2 regions of the Pseudoalteromonas sp. JC28 genome follow, and region 1 is predicted to be linked to the other one. Evidence: predicted binding sites of a transcription regulator. Region 1 holds the regulator's gene; the other holds the start of a gene.
The links. Region 1 encodes ArgR, which controls arginine synthesis, uptake and breakdown. Its sites were predicted from a motif close to ANTGAATANNTATTCANT; they were not measured.
Positions count from the first base shown of each region.

Region 1 (7,375 bases):
TTAATTATTTTGTTTATTCTGCTTGGTGTAAGTTTGTTTTTCCCTGAGTGGCTCGCGTTAGAATGAATAAAACTAATAACAACACAAATAAATCTCAAGTTACTCGTGCTGATTTGAGAAAAATGATTAGAAACGCAAGAAACTCGCTATCAGCAGAGCAACAGAATACAGCCGCGGCACATCTCAACATTAATTTTTTTCAACAAATAAACCTCCCAAAAAATGCCAATATAGGGGTCTATATTCAAAACGATGGCGAACTAGATACATCCCTTTTAATTCAATCATTTTGGGATAAAAATCACCAGGTTTTCTTACCCGTAATCCATCCCTTCAACCCTGCAAATTTACTCTTCCAGAAGTATGAAAAAAACTCACCCATGAAGGCAAATCGCTATGCTATCTTGGAACCTAAGTTAGATTGTTCAGCTGTGGCACCGCTTGCATCATTGGATTTACTTTTGATGCCTCTGGTTGCTTTTGATGAGCAAGGTAATCGCCTCGGTATGGGCGGTGGGTACTACGATAGAACATTGGCGTTACATTACGCTGAGCAGCGAGCTAAACCAGCACTTGTTGGCCTTGCTCATGATTGCCAGCAAGTTCCGAGCTTACCAACAGCAGCTTGGGATGTACCGCTCCCAACTATCCTCACTCCGACCAAACTGTACACTTGGCCAAAAAATAATTGAGCAGGCAAATAGTTAAGCGCATTTTGAGGCACTTTTGACCATGACGCTGACACTTTGATTGAGTTATACTCCATACAACTTCAATGACAACTAAGTGTAGCGTTATGACTCAAGATGAAATGAAAAAAGCCGCGGCATGGGCAGCTTTGAACTATGTAGAAGAAAACACCATTGTTGGGGTTGGTACAGGCTCAACGGTAAACCACTTTATTGATGCGCTTGGCAGTATCAAGGATCAAATCAAAGGGGCAGTATCAAGCTCTGAAGCTTCAACAGAGAAGCTAAAAGCACTTGGTATTGAAGTTTTCGAGCTAAACGATGTGTCAGAGCTTGCGGTATATGTTGATGGCGCAGATGAAATCAACAGCACCAATGAAATGATAAAAGGCGGTGGCGCAGCACTGACGCGCGAGAAAATCGTTGCAGCCGTTGCCAAGAAATTTGTTTGTATCGTTGATAATACAAAGCATGTTGAGACGCTAGGCGCATTTCCACTACCTGTTGAAGTGATCCCTATGGCGCGTAGCTACGTGGCAAGAGAGTTACTAAAATTAGGTGGCGATCCGGTTTACCGCCAAGGCGTTATCACTGATAACGGCAATGTCATTCTTGATGTGCATGGCCTAGAAATTAGCGCAGCAAAAGCGCTTGAAGAAAAAATTAACCAGATTGTTGGCGTCGTGACTAATGGCTTATTTGCCGCGCGTGGCGCTGACGTTGTAATAACAGGCACTCCAGAAGGGCCTAAAATCAACTAGTGAGATTACAGATGAGCAAGGTTTCGTTATCAAAGGATAAAATTCGAATTTTGTTGTTAGAAGGTGTGCACCAAAGCGCCGTTGAGACACTAAAGCGCAATGGTTATAGCAACATAGACTACGTTAAAACATCCTTACCGGAGCCTGAGTTGATCGAGCGGATCAAAGATGCTCACTTTGTCGGGATCCGCTCACGTACCCACCTTACGGAAGCAGTATTAGAACAGGCTGAAAAGCTGGTCGCTGTTGGCTGTTTCTGCATCGGCACCAACCAAGTGGATTTGGATGCCGCTAAAAAACGCGGTATCGCCGTATTCAACGCGCCATTTTCTAACACCCGCTCTGTGGCTGAGCTCGTACTGGGTGAAATTCTCTTGTTATTGCGCCGTGTTCCTGAACGTAACGCAAAGGCACATCGCGGTGAATGGGATAAATCTGCCGACGGTTCATACGAAGCCCGTGGTAAAACGCTGGGTATTATCGGTTATGGTCACATTGGCACCCAGCTTGGCATTATGGCTGAGAATATCGGGATGAACGTCGAGTTTTATGACATCGAAGATAAGCTCACGCTTGGTAACGCAACCCAGTTACACACGCTTACGCAACTGCTACAAAGAGCGGATGTGGTCAGTTTGCATGTACCAGAAACGTCGCAGACCAAAAACCTTATCGGCATGGCCGAAATTGAAGTGATGAAGCAAGGCGCAATACTAATTAATGCATCACGCGGAACGGTTGTTGATATCGACGCCTTAGCTGAAGCATTAGCGGCAAAGAAACTTTCCGGCGCTGCTATTGATGTATTCCCCGTTGAGCCAAAATCTAATCATGAAGAATTCGTCTCACCACTACGCGAGTTTGACAATGTACTGCTAACCCCACACGTTGGTGGTTCTACCCAAGAAGCACAAGAAAACATCGGTGTAGAAGTCGCGGGTAAGTTGGCGAAGTATTCAGATAACGGTTCAACAGTCACGGCTGTGAACTTCCCAGAGGTTTCTCTACCTGAATTATCAAACCGAAGTCGTTTATTACACGTACACGTAAACCGCCCAGGCGTACTAACGCAAATCAACCAAGCGTTCGCTCAGCATGGTATCAATATTGCGGCGCAATACCTACAAACAGATGAATCTATTGGTTACGTGGTTATCGACGTCGATAGCGACCACTCTGAAGTGGCGTTGAAAGAGTTAAGTGCGGTTGAAGGAACTATTAGAGCACGTATTCTTCACTAATACCAATTGAATTAATTCTCTAATCAATTTGAAGGGTGAAATAGCATATTAGCTTCGTTAAAAATTTCTCATTTAGAACAACTAAATAGCAAAATTTTTGCCTTGCTACTAAAGCTATTTCCCCGCTTCAAGATAGATCATTTACTTAATACAACTGGTATAAGAAGAATCAAGCATAAAAAAACCAGTCACTGTGAAGCGACTGGTTTTTTGTATCAATTTGGCTTACGCCATGAAATCAACACCTTCTTTGATGTCTTTTTCAAGTGTCGCTAGCATGTCGTCTTTTGCTTTTTGCTCAAACGCGCTTAGCTCACCGTAAGGAAGTAACTGCTCTACACCGTTTTTACCAAGGATAACTGGCTGTGCAAAGAATGTTGCATCGCCTGTGTTACCTTCAACGTATGCGTACTCAAGTACTTCTTCACCTTGTAGACCTTTCACTAGTGAGAAGCAGAAACGTGCTGCTGCTGCACCCATTGAAAGTGTAGCTGAACCGCCACCCGCTTTAGCTTCAACCACTTCAGTACCCGCGTTTTGGATACGAGTCGTTAGTGCAGCAACTTCTTCGTCAGTGAACTCAACACCTTCAACTTGAGAAAGTAGAGGTAGAATTGTAGTACCAGAGTGGCCACCAATTACTGGGATCTTAACTTCAGCAACGTCTAGGCCTTTAAGCTCTGCGATAAAAGTTTCAGCGCGGATAACGTCAAGGGTTGTTACACCGAATACGCGAGCTGGATCATAAGTACCTGCTTTTTTGAACACTTCAGCAACGATTGGTACCGTGCCATTTACTGGGTTTGTGATGATACCAACAAGTGCTTTAGGGCAGCTTCTAACGATACCTTCAGCAAGTGTCTTGATGATACCTGCGTTAACGTTGAAAAGGTCAGCACGGTCCATACCAGGCTTACGAGGCATACCAGCAGGGATAAGCACTACGTCAGCACCTGCAAGAGCCGGGTCTAGGTCGTCTTTACCATAACCCGCTACTTTTACCGCAGTTGGGATGTGAGATAAGTCAACTGCAACACCAGGTACAACAGGTGCAACGTCATAAAGCGCTAACTCAGAGCCAGCTGGAAGACCATTTTTAAGCAATAAAGATAGAGCTTGACCGATACCGCCAGCGGCACCTAATACAGCAACTTTCATTTGAATTCTCCATAATTTGAAGGTGGAATTGAGTGTGCAGTAAAGATAATGAAAAGCGCTGTTAAACACAAATTAATCATGGTTATTTTCGAGATTTTTTGACTAATGTCTTAAATAAAAGTGTAAAGATCGCGACACTTTGTACACTTATGCTTTACGACTGCCATTTTGATCGCGCAAATTTGGGAATCTCGGCGGTTTTGTGTAGAATTTAAAGATTAGCCGTAAAAGAAGACAGACTATGCAGCCGCAAGAAAAACAAGAAGCACTGATCAAAGCATTTAAAGCCATTTTAAAAGAAGAAAACTTTGGCTCTCAAGGTGAAATTGTTGATGCTCTAAAACAACAAGGGTTTGACAACGTCAGTCAGAGCAAAGTGTCGCGCATGCTGAGCAAGTTTGGTGCTGTGCGTACCCGCAATGCCAAGCAAGAAATGGTTTACTGCTTACCCGCTGAAATGAGCGTGCCAACAGCAAAAAGCCCTTTACGTCAGTTAGTCGTTGATATTATGCACAACGAAATGATGATTATTATTCGAACCAGTCCCGGTGCTGCACAGTTAATTGCGAGACTACTTGACTCATTAGGCACCGCAGACGGCGTATTAGGTACCATCGCTGGCGATGACACGATTTTTATTGCCCCTGCCAAAGTATCTGAAATCGACGTTACTTTAGATAAAGTAAAAACCCTGTTCGATAACGTTTAGTCTATTATTTTTATCGGTGCTAACTCACAGGTTAGCACATACTCTGATACTCTAGCTTCTACGAACACGCCTCCCCACTATCACGATAAACAGAATAAATTGCTTATCTTTACAGCAAAAAACGTTTGACATAATATGTCTAATTGTGGCAACTTTAGAAACGCATGTGAAGTTTTCTCACTACGCATGGATGGTTTTTAAGCTGATTGATTAGCTTCTCGGATTTGTTTCCTACAGTGTCTCCGTCTTACCGGACACGAACGCTATTCGCTTCACTCAATCATCTCACATTCTATGATGCGGAGCTCACCGCTTGATAAACACAAAGACACCTTGCGGCGCTGAGTGGACAATTCACTGACTTAACCGCTTAAAAGGAAATACAAGGAACTAGGATCAGCAATGGAATTTTTAAATACTGCATTTACGTTTCCCACTGTTATTTTTTCAACACTATTACTCATAGTGCTGTTGTTCTGGTTAATTGCTTTACTCGGTTTTGCTGATATCGATATCTTAGAAGGCGATGTTGATATTGAAGCCGAAGGCGCAAGCTCTGGTTCTTTTTGGGAAGTCGCTTTTGGCGGCGTCCCTGTCAGTATTTCATTGAGTTTAATCATCGCGCTGGGCTGGATTATCAGTATCTATGTGCAACAGTTTTTTGCTTACCTACTGGGCAATGGCATTTTTTACTACCTGATGGGCACGGTATTTATGCTTGCCAGCCTCATTGCAGCATTACCACTAACCGCCGTCATTGTAAGGCCACTACGACGCTTTTTCGAAAGCCAAGAAACCACATCAAAGCAAGCGCTGGTTGGGCTCGAATGCGTTATTGCAACATCAAGAGTTAGCAACACGTTCGGTCAAGCCAGAGTATATATTCAAGGAACAGATCAACTCATCGAAGTGCGCTCGGATGAAGATAACACTTTCACACTAGGAGACAGTGCCTTACTTATCGAACATGACACCCTTACACATAGCTACACAATTGTAGCTAAACCTTGGTAATAGTACGGAAAATAACGGAATTTAGGAACGAGTTGGCATTGCTAATACCAACTCAAACAACATAGCGCAACGCAGGAAAAAACATGGAATTTCTAAACAACCTCGGACCGGTGCTCGCAATCGTGGGCATATCCATCGTCATTATTTTTGCCATTCTACTTCTGATTGGAAAGTTCTACCGCAAGGTTGAACAAGGTCAGGCATTAATCATCAACAAGATGAAAAACGAGCCAGATGTCACGACAACGGGCGGCATTGTGCTGCCTGTGATCCATAAAATGGAAGTCATGGATATTTCAACTAACCGCATGGTATTAGAGCGTCGTGAAAATAGCGGCCTGATCTGTAAAGACAATATCCGTGCTGACATCGCCATCACTTTTTACATTCGCGTAAACGAAAACAAAGAAGATATCCTACGCGTTGCTAAACAAGTTGGCTGTGCCCGCGCATCGGCACCAGAAACCTTACAAGCATTATTTGAGGCAAAATTCTCCGAAGCCTTGAAAACCGTTGGTAAGCGCATGAATTTTGAGGAGCTATTTACGCATCGTAATGAGTTCCGAGATTCTATTAAAGAAGTGATTGGACAAGATTTATCTGGCTATACGTTAGAAGATGTGGCGATTGATTATCTTGAACAAACCTCTATCGACAAGTTAGATCCAAATAACATTCTTGACGCTGAAGGTATTCGCCGTATTACCGAAAAAACCTCACGCCAAAACGTGGAAACTAACCAGCTTAAATGTGATGAAAAAGCGCAAATCGACAACCAAAACCAAGCTGCCTTTGAAAAAGCCGCAGAAGTCGAGCGCCAACGAGAAGATGCCAGCGCGAGACAACGCCGTGAAATCGAGTCGGTGCGCGCTCGTGAAGCCGCTGAAGCTGAACGTGTTAAGCATGAAGAGCGCTTAAAAGCCGAAGAAGCACGCCTCAAAGCAGACGAAGCAATTGCAATTGCAGAACACAACAAACAGCGCGAAATCGATGTTGCAGAGCAAAATCGCCTTCGCTTACTCGGCATAGAAGAAGAAAAAGTCACGCGTTCTCGCCAGATTGAAATTATTGAGCGCGAACGCGAAACCGAAATTTTACGTATCCAAAAAGCCAAAGCACTGGAAGTCGAGCAAAAAGAAATCGCCGATGTTCAGCGTGAACGGGTTGCCGTAGAGAAAACCGTTGCCGAGGAACAAGAGCGCATCAAAGACGTGCAATGTATTGCTGAAGCCGAGCGTGAGAAGCAAGCGAAAATTATTCTTGCTCAAGCTGAGGCCGAAGAAGCGTTGGTTAAAGATATTGAAGCGGCTAAAGCTAAAGAGCAAGCTGCCGAATTTAAAGCCCGTGAAATGGAAAAAATGGCCGCAGCAGAACTACGTATTGCGAACCAAACCGCAGAGTCGAAGAAGATTCTTGCCGAAGCTGCCCAAGTTGAAGCGGCAGCGCCTGGTCTTGCAGAAGCAGATATTATCAAGGCAAAAGCAGCTGCTAGTGCGATACAAGGTGAAACAGACGCTAAAGTGCTACAGCAAAAACTAGAAGCGGAGGCACAAGGCAAACGTGATATTGGCCGCGCCGAAGCCGAAGTACAAGCTGCAATGGCAGAGGCAACCAAGAAGCAAAGTGAAGCCGAGGCACAAGGCAAACGTGAAATTGGTTTAGCAGAAGCTGAGGTTCAATCAGTAATGGCTGAAGCAATTGAAAAACAAGGTGAAGCAGAAGCTATCAACCTTGAGCGTAAGATGTCAGCAGAAGCCAAAGGTCTTACAGAGAAGCTGGAAGCACTTAATAAGATGGATAAAG
Region 1 is NZ_QOKX01000004.1:300,813-308,187, reverse strand. It holds gene DS891_RS11190 (hypothetical protein) at 1-66, shown strand, start outside; gene DS891_RS11185 (5-formyltetrahydrofolate cyclo-ligase) at 63-692, shown strand; gene rpiA (ribose-5-phosphate isomerase RpiA) at 797-1,450, shown strand; gene serA (phosphoglycerate dehydrogenase) at 1,462-2,691, shown strand; gene mdh (malate dehydrogenase) at 2,917-3,849, opposite strand; gene argR (transcriptional regulator ArgR) at 4,091-4,558, shown strand; gene DS891_RS11160 (OB-fold-containig protein) at 4,961-5,572, shown strand; gene DS891_RS11155 (SPFH domain-containing protein) at 5,656-7,375, shown strand, end outside.

Region 2 (7,375 bases), on a different contig from region 1:
AAAACCGTGGCCTGATTCGTGAGCAATGTTTAAAAGCGCTGGATAATCGCTTTCTTGGATTGGGCGAAGGATCATCATGAGCCCGCTTACTCCTCAAAAATGTGGATAACAACAAGGCCACCAAAAGGTGACCTTGCAACCAGTATTAAGCGTTGTTAGCAACTACCGTAGCAACGGCTTTTTCAAAACGTGCCATCCCTTCGCGGATGTCAGCTTCTGGAATAACAAGAGATGGAGTGAAACGTACTACGTTTGCACCTGCAACCAGTGACATCACGCCTTGCTTGATACCTTCAACCAAGAATTCTTTTGCTTTGCCTTCGTACTTTTCAGTGACTACACCACCAAGCAATAGACCTTTACCACGTACTTCGGTGAATACGTTGTACTTTTCGTTGATGTCGTTTAGCAGTTCACGGAACAGCTGCTCTTTTGCTTTTACGCCATCAAGTACAGCTGTTGTGTTTACTGTGTCAAATGCCGCTTCTGCAACCGCACACGCCAGCGGGTTACCGCCGTATGTAGAACCGTGAGTACCCACTTTTAGGTGCGCAGCAATCTCAGTTGTTGTGATCATCGCGCCAATAGGGAAACCACCGCCAAGTGCTTTAGCCGTTGTTAAAATATCAGGGGTTACGTTTAAACCTTGGTATGCATACAAATCACCAGTACGGCCAACACCAGTTTGCACTTCATCAAAAATAAGTAGCGCGTTGTGCTTGTCACACAGCTCGCGAACACCTTTTACAAACTCAGCCGTTGGTGAAATGATACCACCTTCGCCTTGTAGCGGCTCCATCATCACGGCACAAGTGTTGTCTGAAATAAGCGCTTCAAATGCCGCTAAATCGTTATAGTCTGTGTGAACAATGTCGCCCGGCTTTGGACCAAAGCCATCAGAGTATGCAGCTTGACCACCTACAGTTACAGTGAAGAAAGTACGGCCGTGGAAACCTTTGTTGAAAGAGATGATTTGCGACTTTTCAGCACCAAACTTATCTAGTGCCCAACGGCGTGCTAGTTTAAGCGCCGCTTCGTTCGCTTCTGCACCTGAGTTTGCAAAGTAGACTTTTTCTGCGAACGTGGCATCAGTTAGCTTTTTCGCTAAACGTAGTGCAGGCTCATTGGTCATCACGTTAGATAGATGCCAAATTTTCTCGCCTTGCTCTTTAAGCGCGCCCACCAAAGCTGGGTGACAATGACCTAGACAGTTAACTGCGATACCACCAGCAAAGTCGATGTACTCACGACCTTCCTGATCCCATACTCGAGAACCTTCACCTTTCACTGGAATTACCGCTGAAGGTGCGTAGTTAGGTACCATTACGTCGTCAAACAATTCACGATTGATAGTCATTTTATTTCCTCATATTTGGTGAGTGAAAGTGCAAACAAGGAGTCATTTCCTTTTGGAGGTCGGCGCGTTGCCGCCACTTGATAGGATATTTATTCACACCAATTCGGTGCTATGTATTTTGACCCGCCCCTTGATGGCACAAAATTCATACGCTCATTATTCCAGAAAAAGCGCCATTTGTCTCACTTATACCACGTTCTCAGCCCTTAGTATTCAAGGGTTTAACATATATTCTCAACTCAAGTGAATAACTATCTAGGGCAGATATTTAGGGCAAAGCAAGCGCCGTGCAGCCTTGCACAGATCATTTAAGATTAGGTTTTGAATGAATAGTCGCAAAAAAAATTTCAATTTTTTTTACAAAATCGTCAACTGCAGGTTATGGAACGCACATTTTGCCAATTGCTGACGCATTTCCTCGGTAAGTTCTAAATGATTGAGCAAAATCTCAGCTTCATCGTCTTCAATTAACTGGCTATCTTTTAAAACAAGCAGTTGTGCGTAGCCATAGGCTTTTTGCATCACTTGTGTCAGTGGTAATGGGTCGGCAATGTTTTTATGCGCATTTGGTAGATAAGTTTGCGCATACTCTTCCATGACGGCATTAAAGGGCAAATAACGTAACTCCATTTTTTCAATTAGCTTACGTGAAATCTCTGCTGAATGTTCTATCAACAAGTTACGTAAAAATAACGGATCAGGAGATAACTCCATTAATGCGGTGTGTAGGTCTTTTTGCTTTTTGTCTCGTGCTATTTGCACCTTGGCTTGCCACACCTTTTCAAAGGTGCGTAAATAAAGACGGATCAAGGCCACTTTCCCAAGTTCTAGTAACATGCCTAAAGTAAACGCATGCTGTTCTTTTACCCCAAAAAATGGTGCCAGCTCTTTTGCCGCAATGGCCGTGCTCATGCTCAGCTCGCGTAATTTACGCTTCATTAAGCCAAATGGTTCTGTAGCATGCGGCATCCAGTGTCTTACCGCCATTGTCGGGATCACCATTTGCAAGTTCTCAAGGCCTAAATACCTTAATGCTAATGCCGGCGTATCGACCTTAATGGACGTGCCTTTACTGTTTTTTTTGCGATACTGTGGCAAGTTGACTAGCGAAACCAGCTCACGACCCAACCAACTTAAGTCATTAACCAAAGGTTCTAAACGCCCAACTGAAGCTGAGCGCACGGCAAGAATGTCTAAAATCGCAGGAACGGAGTCTTGAATGCCAATGACTTCATGATAGATATTATCAAGGTCATGCAGTTGCTTTGTGATAGCTTCTTCGATAACTGAATGTAGATGCTTACTCGCTTTGGCAATATATTTGTGATGGCTTGTGCTGCTTTCTTGGCGTTTTGCAGCCGCTGCAATTTCCACCTCTAGCATAGTGCGCTGTGCGATATTCTCCCCATAGCTAATATCAAATGTATGGATATAGCCTATTTGCTTTTGCGCAAAGTTGAGGCTGATAAGAAGGTCATGGGCACGCTCGGATAGCGCTTGTGCCATTCTAATTTGCTTATTTTCTTGCGTCATGCATGCTACTTATCTAAAGGAAAAACACTGAGTTAAGCACTCAACAGAATCGTCTTACTGATTAACATTATACCAGTAAAAGCAATATTATGATTTGATATTGCGCACAATAGAATCAAAAAGTTACGTATCAAAAACTAGTCTAACCAACAAAAACGCAGCGAATATGGATGTATAACACCTAGGCGAAATCCTGTTGGTTTTGTTTAAACTTTAGAAGCGTTTTATAAAGTTATCAAGTAATGCTAAGCCGTGTTCAGTGAGGATAGCTTCTGGGTGAAATTGCACACCTTCAAGTGCTCTATCGGATGCCAAAAGTCCCATAATTTCATCACGCTCACCCTCTTGTGTCTGTGTCCAAGCCGTTACGGCTAGAGACTTTGGTAAGCTACTTTGCTCAACAACCAAAGAGTGGTAGCGGCATACTTCGTATGGTGATGGCAGGCCTTGAAATACGCCTATATTGTTATGGTGCACTTGAGACGTTTTCCCATGCATCACTTGTTTTGCGCGAATGACTTTGCCACCTAAAGCTTGTGCAATAGTTTGATGACCAAGGCAAATGCCGAGAATAGGGATTTGTCCCTGTAGACGTTTTACGACTTCAAGCGAGATCCCCGCTTCATCAGGACTGCAAGGGCCAGGAGATAGCACAACATATTTGGGATTAAGCTGCTTGATTTGTGAGGTGCTGATTTCATCATTTCGCTTTACCAGCACATCCACATCTAAGCGCTGAAAATACTGCACTAAGTTGTAGGTAAAGGAATCATAGTTATCAATCATCAACAGCATGTAGGTACCACTAAAAGAACCAAGCGGCCTATTTGCCACTGGGGTAAGGATGTTCGTTATAAATCTATTTTATCACGAACTCAACAGGAGGGTTTTCTTATATCTAGTATCTGCTTTAAACCAAGGGTCTGTAGACCCTTGTAATACAAAAAGACACCATTTATGGTGTCTTTTCATTGTGTTTTATTAACCGCGAGGAATAAAACCGACGGCGTCATACACAGCTTTCAGTGTTTTTTCGGCACGAATACTTGCTTTTTCCGCGCCTTTTTTCATGATTTCGTCCAGCAGAGTTTGATCTTCACGGATTTCTTTAAAGCGCGCTTGAATAGGCTCCAGCATATTCACTACCGCATCGGCAGTGTCTTTCTTTAAATGACCGTACATTTTGTCTTCGTACTCTGGCACTAACTCTTCAATTGAGCGTTTAGTTGCAACACTTAGTAGAGTCAGTAAGTTGGATACTCCTGGCTTTTCAACACGATCAAAGTAAATCCGTGCTTGCTCATCTGAATCCGTTACCGCTTTTTTCAGCTTTTTCTCTATCTTCTTAGGTTCGTCCAACAGCATCACAAAACCATTTGGGTTTTCGTCTGATTTTGACATCTTCTTGCTCGGGTCTTGCAAGCTCATAACACGAGCGCCAAACTCTGGAATATAAGGTTCTGGGATCTTAAAGACATCGCCATACAGGTTGTTAAAGCGCGTTGCGATATCGCGGGTCAACTCAAGGTGTTGCTTTTGGTCTTCACCAACCGGTACTTGATCCGCTTGATACAATAAAATATCCGCAGCTTGCAATACTGGATAGGCGAATAAGCCAACGTTTACGTTATTGGCGTGCTTTGCTGACTTATCTTTAAACTGCGTCATGCGGTTTAACTCACCCATCTGTGCATAACAGTTCAGCACCCAACCTAGCTGTGCATGCTCAGGAACCTGTGATTGTACAAATAGTGACGATTTATCTGGATCGATGCCGCAAGCAGTATATAGTGCTACGCCGTCTAATACGCGATCGCGTAGTTGCTGTGGCTCTTGGCGAACCGTAATGGCATGCAAGTCAACCAACATAAAGTAACAATCATGATCGTTTTGTAGTTTAAGCCACTGGTTAATGGCACCTACGTAATTGCCTATTGTCATACCACCGGTTGGCTGAATACCACTTAATACTACAGGTTTACTCATGTCGTTCCTTTATTTCTTCATTGAATTAACGTTGATTGATAATGGGAATAATATCTAAGAATCCATCACAAAGGTACTGTGGATTGAACTCTTTCAAATCGAATCCCTGATTATACCCATAATTTAGCGCAATCACAGGTATCTTAGCGCCCTGAGCGGCCAAAATATCGCTTTTAGAGTCCCCAACCATAATAAGCTTATCCGCTGATATACCAAGACGCTCGGCAGCCAGCAATAGCGGAGCTGGTGACGGCTTTTTGTCAGTGTCATCACCACAGACGATACAATCAAAATGCGATGTGAGATTTAATTTATCCAGCAGTTTTAGCGTAAATGCACGATTTTTATTTGTCACGACGGCTTTTGGCACTGTGGCAAATGCAAATAGCCCTGTCTCAACATGCGGATACAAACCCGCATACTGACCAACTAATTCGTCATAATGCACTTTAAAACGCTCAATGGCGGTGTGCGCTAAACTTTCGGATAAGTCTTCGCTAACTTCATGGCTACCGCTTAGGCCTCTTTTTACTAACATATCGATGCCGTTACCTACCCATTCACGCACCAGAGCATGACTAACAATTGGGTGAGCAAGCTCAGACAGCGTTAAATTGAGCGCCATGTACATATCCTCGACGCTATCAACTAACGTGCCATCAAGGTCAAATAAAATACCCTCAAAACGCATTATTTTACCTTTGCTAATTCTTGACGCATGGCGTCTATTACCGCTTTGTAATCGGGTTGATTAAAGATAGCGGAACCTGCAACAAACATGTCTGCACCGGCCGCTGCAACCTCAGCAATGTTGTCCACCTTAATTCCCCCATCCACTTCAAGACGAATATCGCGACCGGAAGCGTCAATGCGTGCTCTCGCTTCTTTTAATTTCTCAAGTGTATGTGGGATAAAACTTTGGCCACCAAAGCCCGGGTTTACTGACATCAAGAGGATTTGATCAATTTTATCCATCACATGATCAAGATAATGCAGCGGTGTGCCCGGATTAAATACCAAGCCAGCTTTACAACCTGACTCTTTAATCAGCGCAAGGCTTCTGTCTATATGCTCGCTGGCCTCTGGGTGAAATGTAATAATGCTCGCCCCGGCTTTAGCAAACTCGGGAATTAGACTATCTACAGGCTTTATCATCAAATGTACGTCGATAGGAGCAGTAATTCCGTAATTTCTTAATGCGTCACAAATCATTGGACCAAAAGTTAAATTTGGCACATAGTGATTATCCATTACATCGAAATGAACCACGTCGGCACCTGCTGCCAGTACCTTTTCAACATCTTCGCCTAACCTCGCAAAATCTGCGGATAGAATGGATGGTGCAATTAAAAAATCAGACATACTTTTCCCCTAAACGTAAGACCGCGATACTGTACCGTAAATTGCCCAAAATGTCTGCGATTTAAGGCGCTTTATGATTGTGCAATAAACGAACATTGTGTATCATTATGTGATATTTAACTTCTGGGGATAGGGTTATGGTTTCTAGATATAAAGCACGGATTGCTCTGCTTGGGACGGTATTAGCCGTGTCGGCAGGGGTATTTTCTTTCGACAATGATGAAAGTCTTGCCGCAAATTACTCCGCATGCGCTTGTAGCACTGGCAATTTAAGCAGTCGAATAAATGCAGTGGAATGTCAGCAAGAAGCGCACACCAGTTGGGCAGCGTGGTTGACTGGCGGTAGTTCGAGTGGCCAATTCCATTATTTGGATTTGCTTGAGTTATTACTTGGCTCTAAAGACAATCAAAGCAGTAGTAAAGTTTCATCTCCTTACTAATACCAGTTGAGCCAATCAACTGGTAAGAGGTAAACACTATGGCTTCTTCCAATAGTAAATTCGCGTTAATTCAAAGTGTCTGTGCGGCAATGTTTGGTGTGCAGAGCGGTCAAAAACAAGCATATGACTTTAACAAAAAGCATTTTTGGCCGTTTGCTTTTGCGGGCATCGTTTTTGTCGCCGCTTTTGTCATTGGCTTAATTTGGTTTGTAAATGGTGTAGTTTTGGCTTAGTCCTTTATGCCGCTGCAAATTACGAACGGTGATATAGCGCCATTAGCTCGTCAACTTTATTCCGCCCATTACCCTTTGGGCTAATTGTACGTTTCACCTTGATCACATCTAGCTTCGCTTGATTGTAAATCTTTCGTGTCCACACCGTATCGTGATTGGAGATTAACACTGGCGTTTGCTTTTCAAAAGCCGCAGTCTCCGCAAGATTCGCCAGCTGTGCTTGATCGTCTAAGTTAAACCCACCTTTTGCATAGCTAGTAAATGACGCAGTTTTGCTCAAAGGTACATACGGAGGATCGCAATACACTACCGCATTCTTTGGCATGGTTTCAAATACTTGGCTGTAACTTTGACAAGTGAAAGTAGCCTGTTGAGCCTTTTCAGCAAACACATATAACTCGCGCTCTGGAAAGTAAGGCTTTTTGTATTTACCAAAAGGGACGTTAAAGATCCCCTTGAGGTTA
Region 2 is NZ_QOKX01000008.1:42,060-49,434, reverse strand. It holds gene astA (arginine N-succinyltransferase) at 1-78, opposite strand, end outside; gene DS891_RS18035 (aspartate aminotransferase family protein) at 146-1,357, opposite strand; gene DS891_RS18030 (HDOD domain-containing protein) at 1,715-2,890, opposite strand; gene DS891_RS18025 (aminodeoxychorismate/anthranilate synthase component II) at 3,104-3,685, opposite strand; gene trpS (tryptophan--tRNA ligase) at 3,872-4,876, opposite strand; gene DS891_RS18015 (HAD-IA family hydrolase) at 4,902-5,567, opposite strand; gene rpe (ribulose-phosphate 3-epimerase) at 5,567-6,238, opposite strand; gene DS891_RS18005 (hypothetical protein) at 6,376-6,678, shown strand; gene DS891_RS18000 (DUF2970 domain-containing protein) at 6,717-6,911, shown strand; gene DS891_RS17995 (Dam family site-specific DNA-(adenine-N6)-methyltransferase) at 6,931-7,375, opposite strand, start outside.
Region 2: DS891_RS18035 (aspartate aminotransferase family protein) is a predicted target of ArgR. The motif match lies at 1,438-1,455, and genes of this name have one in related genera.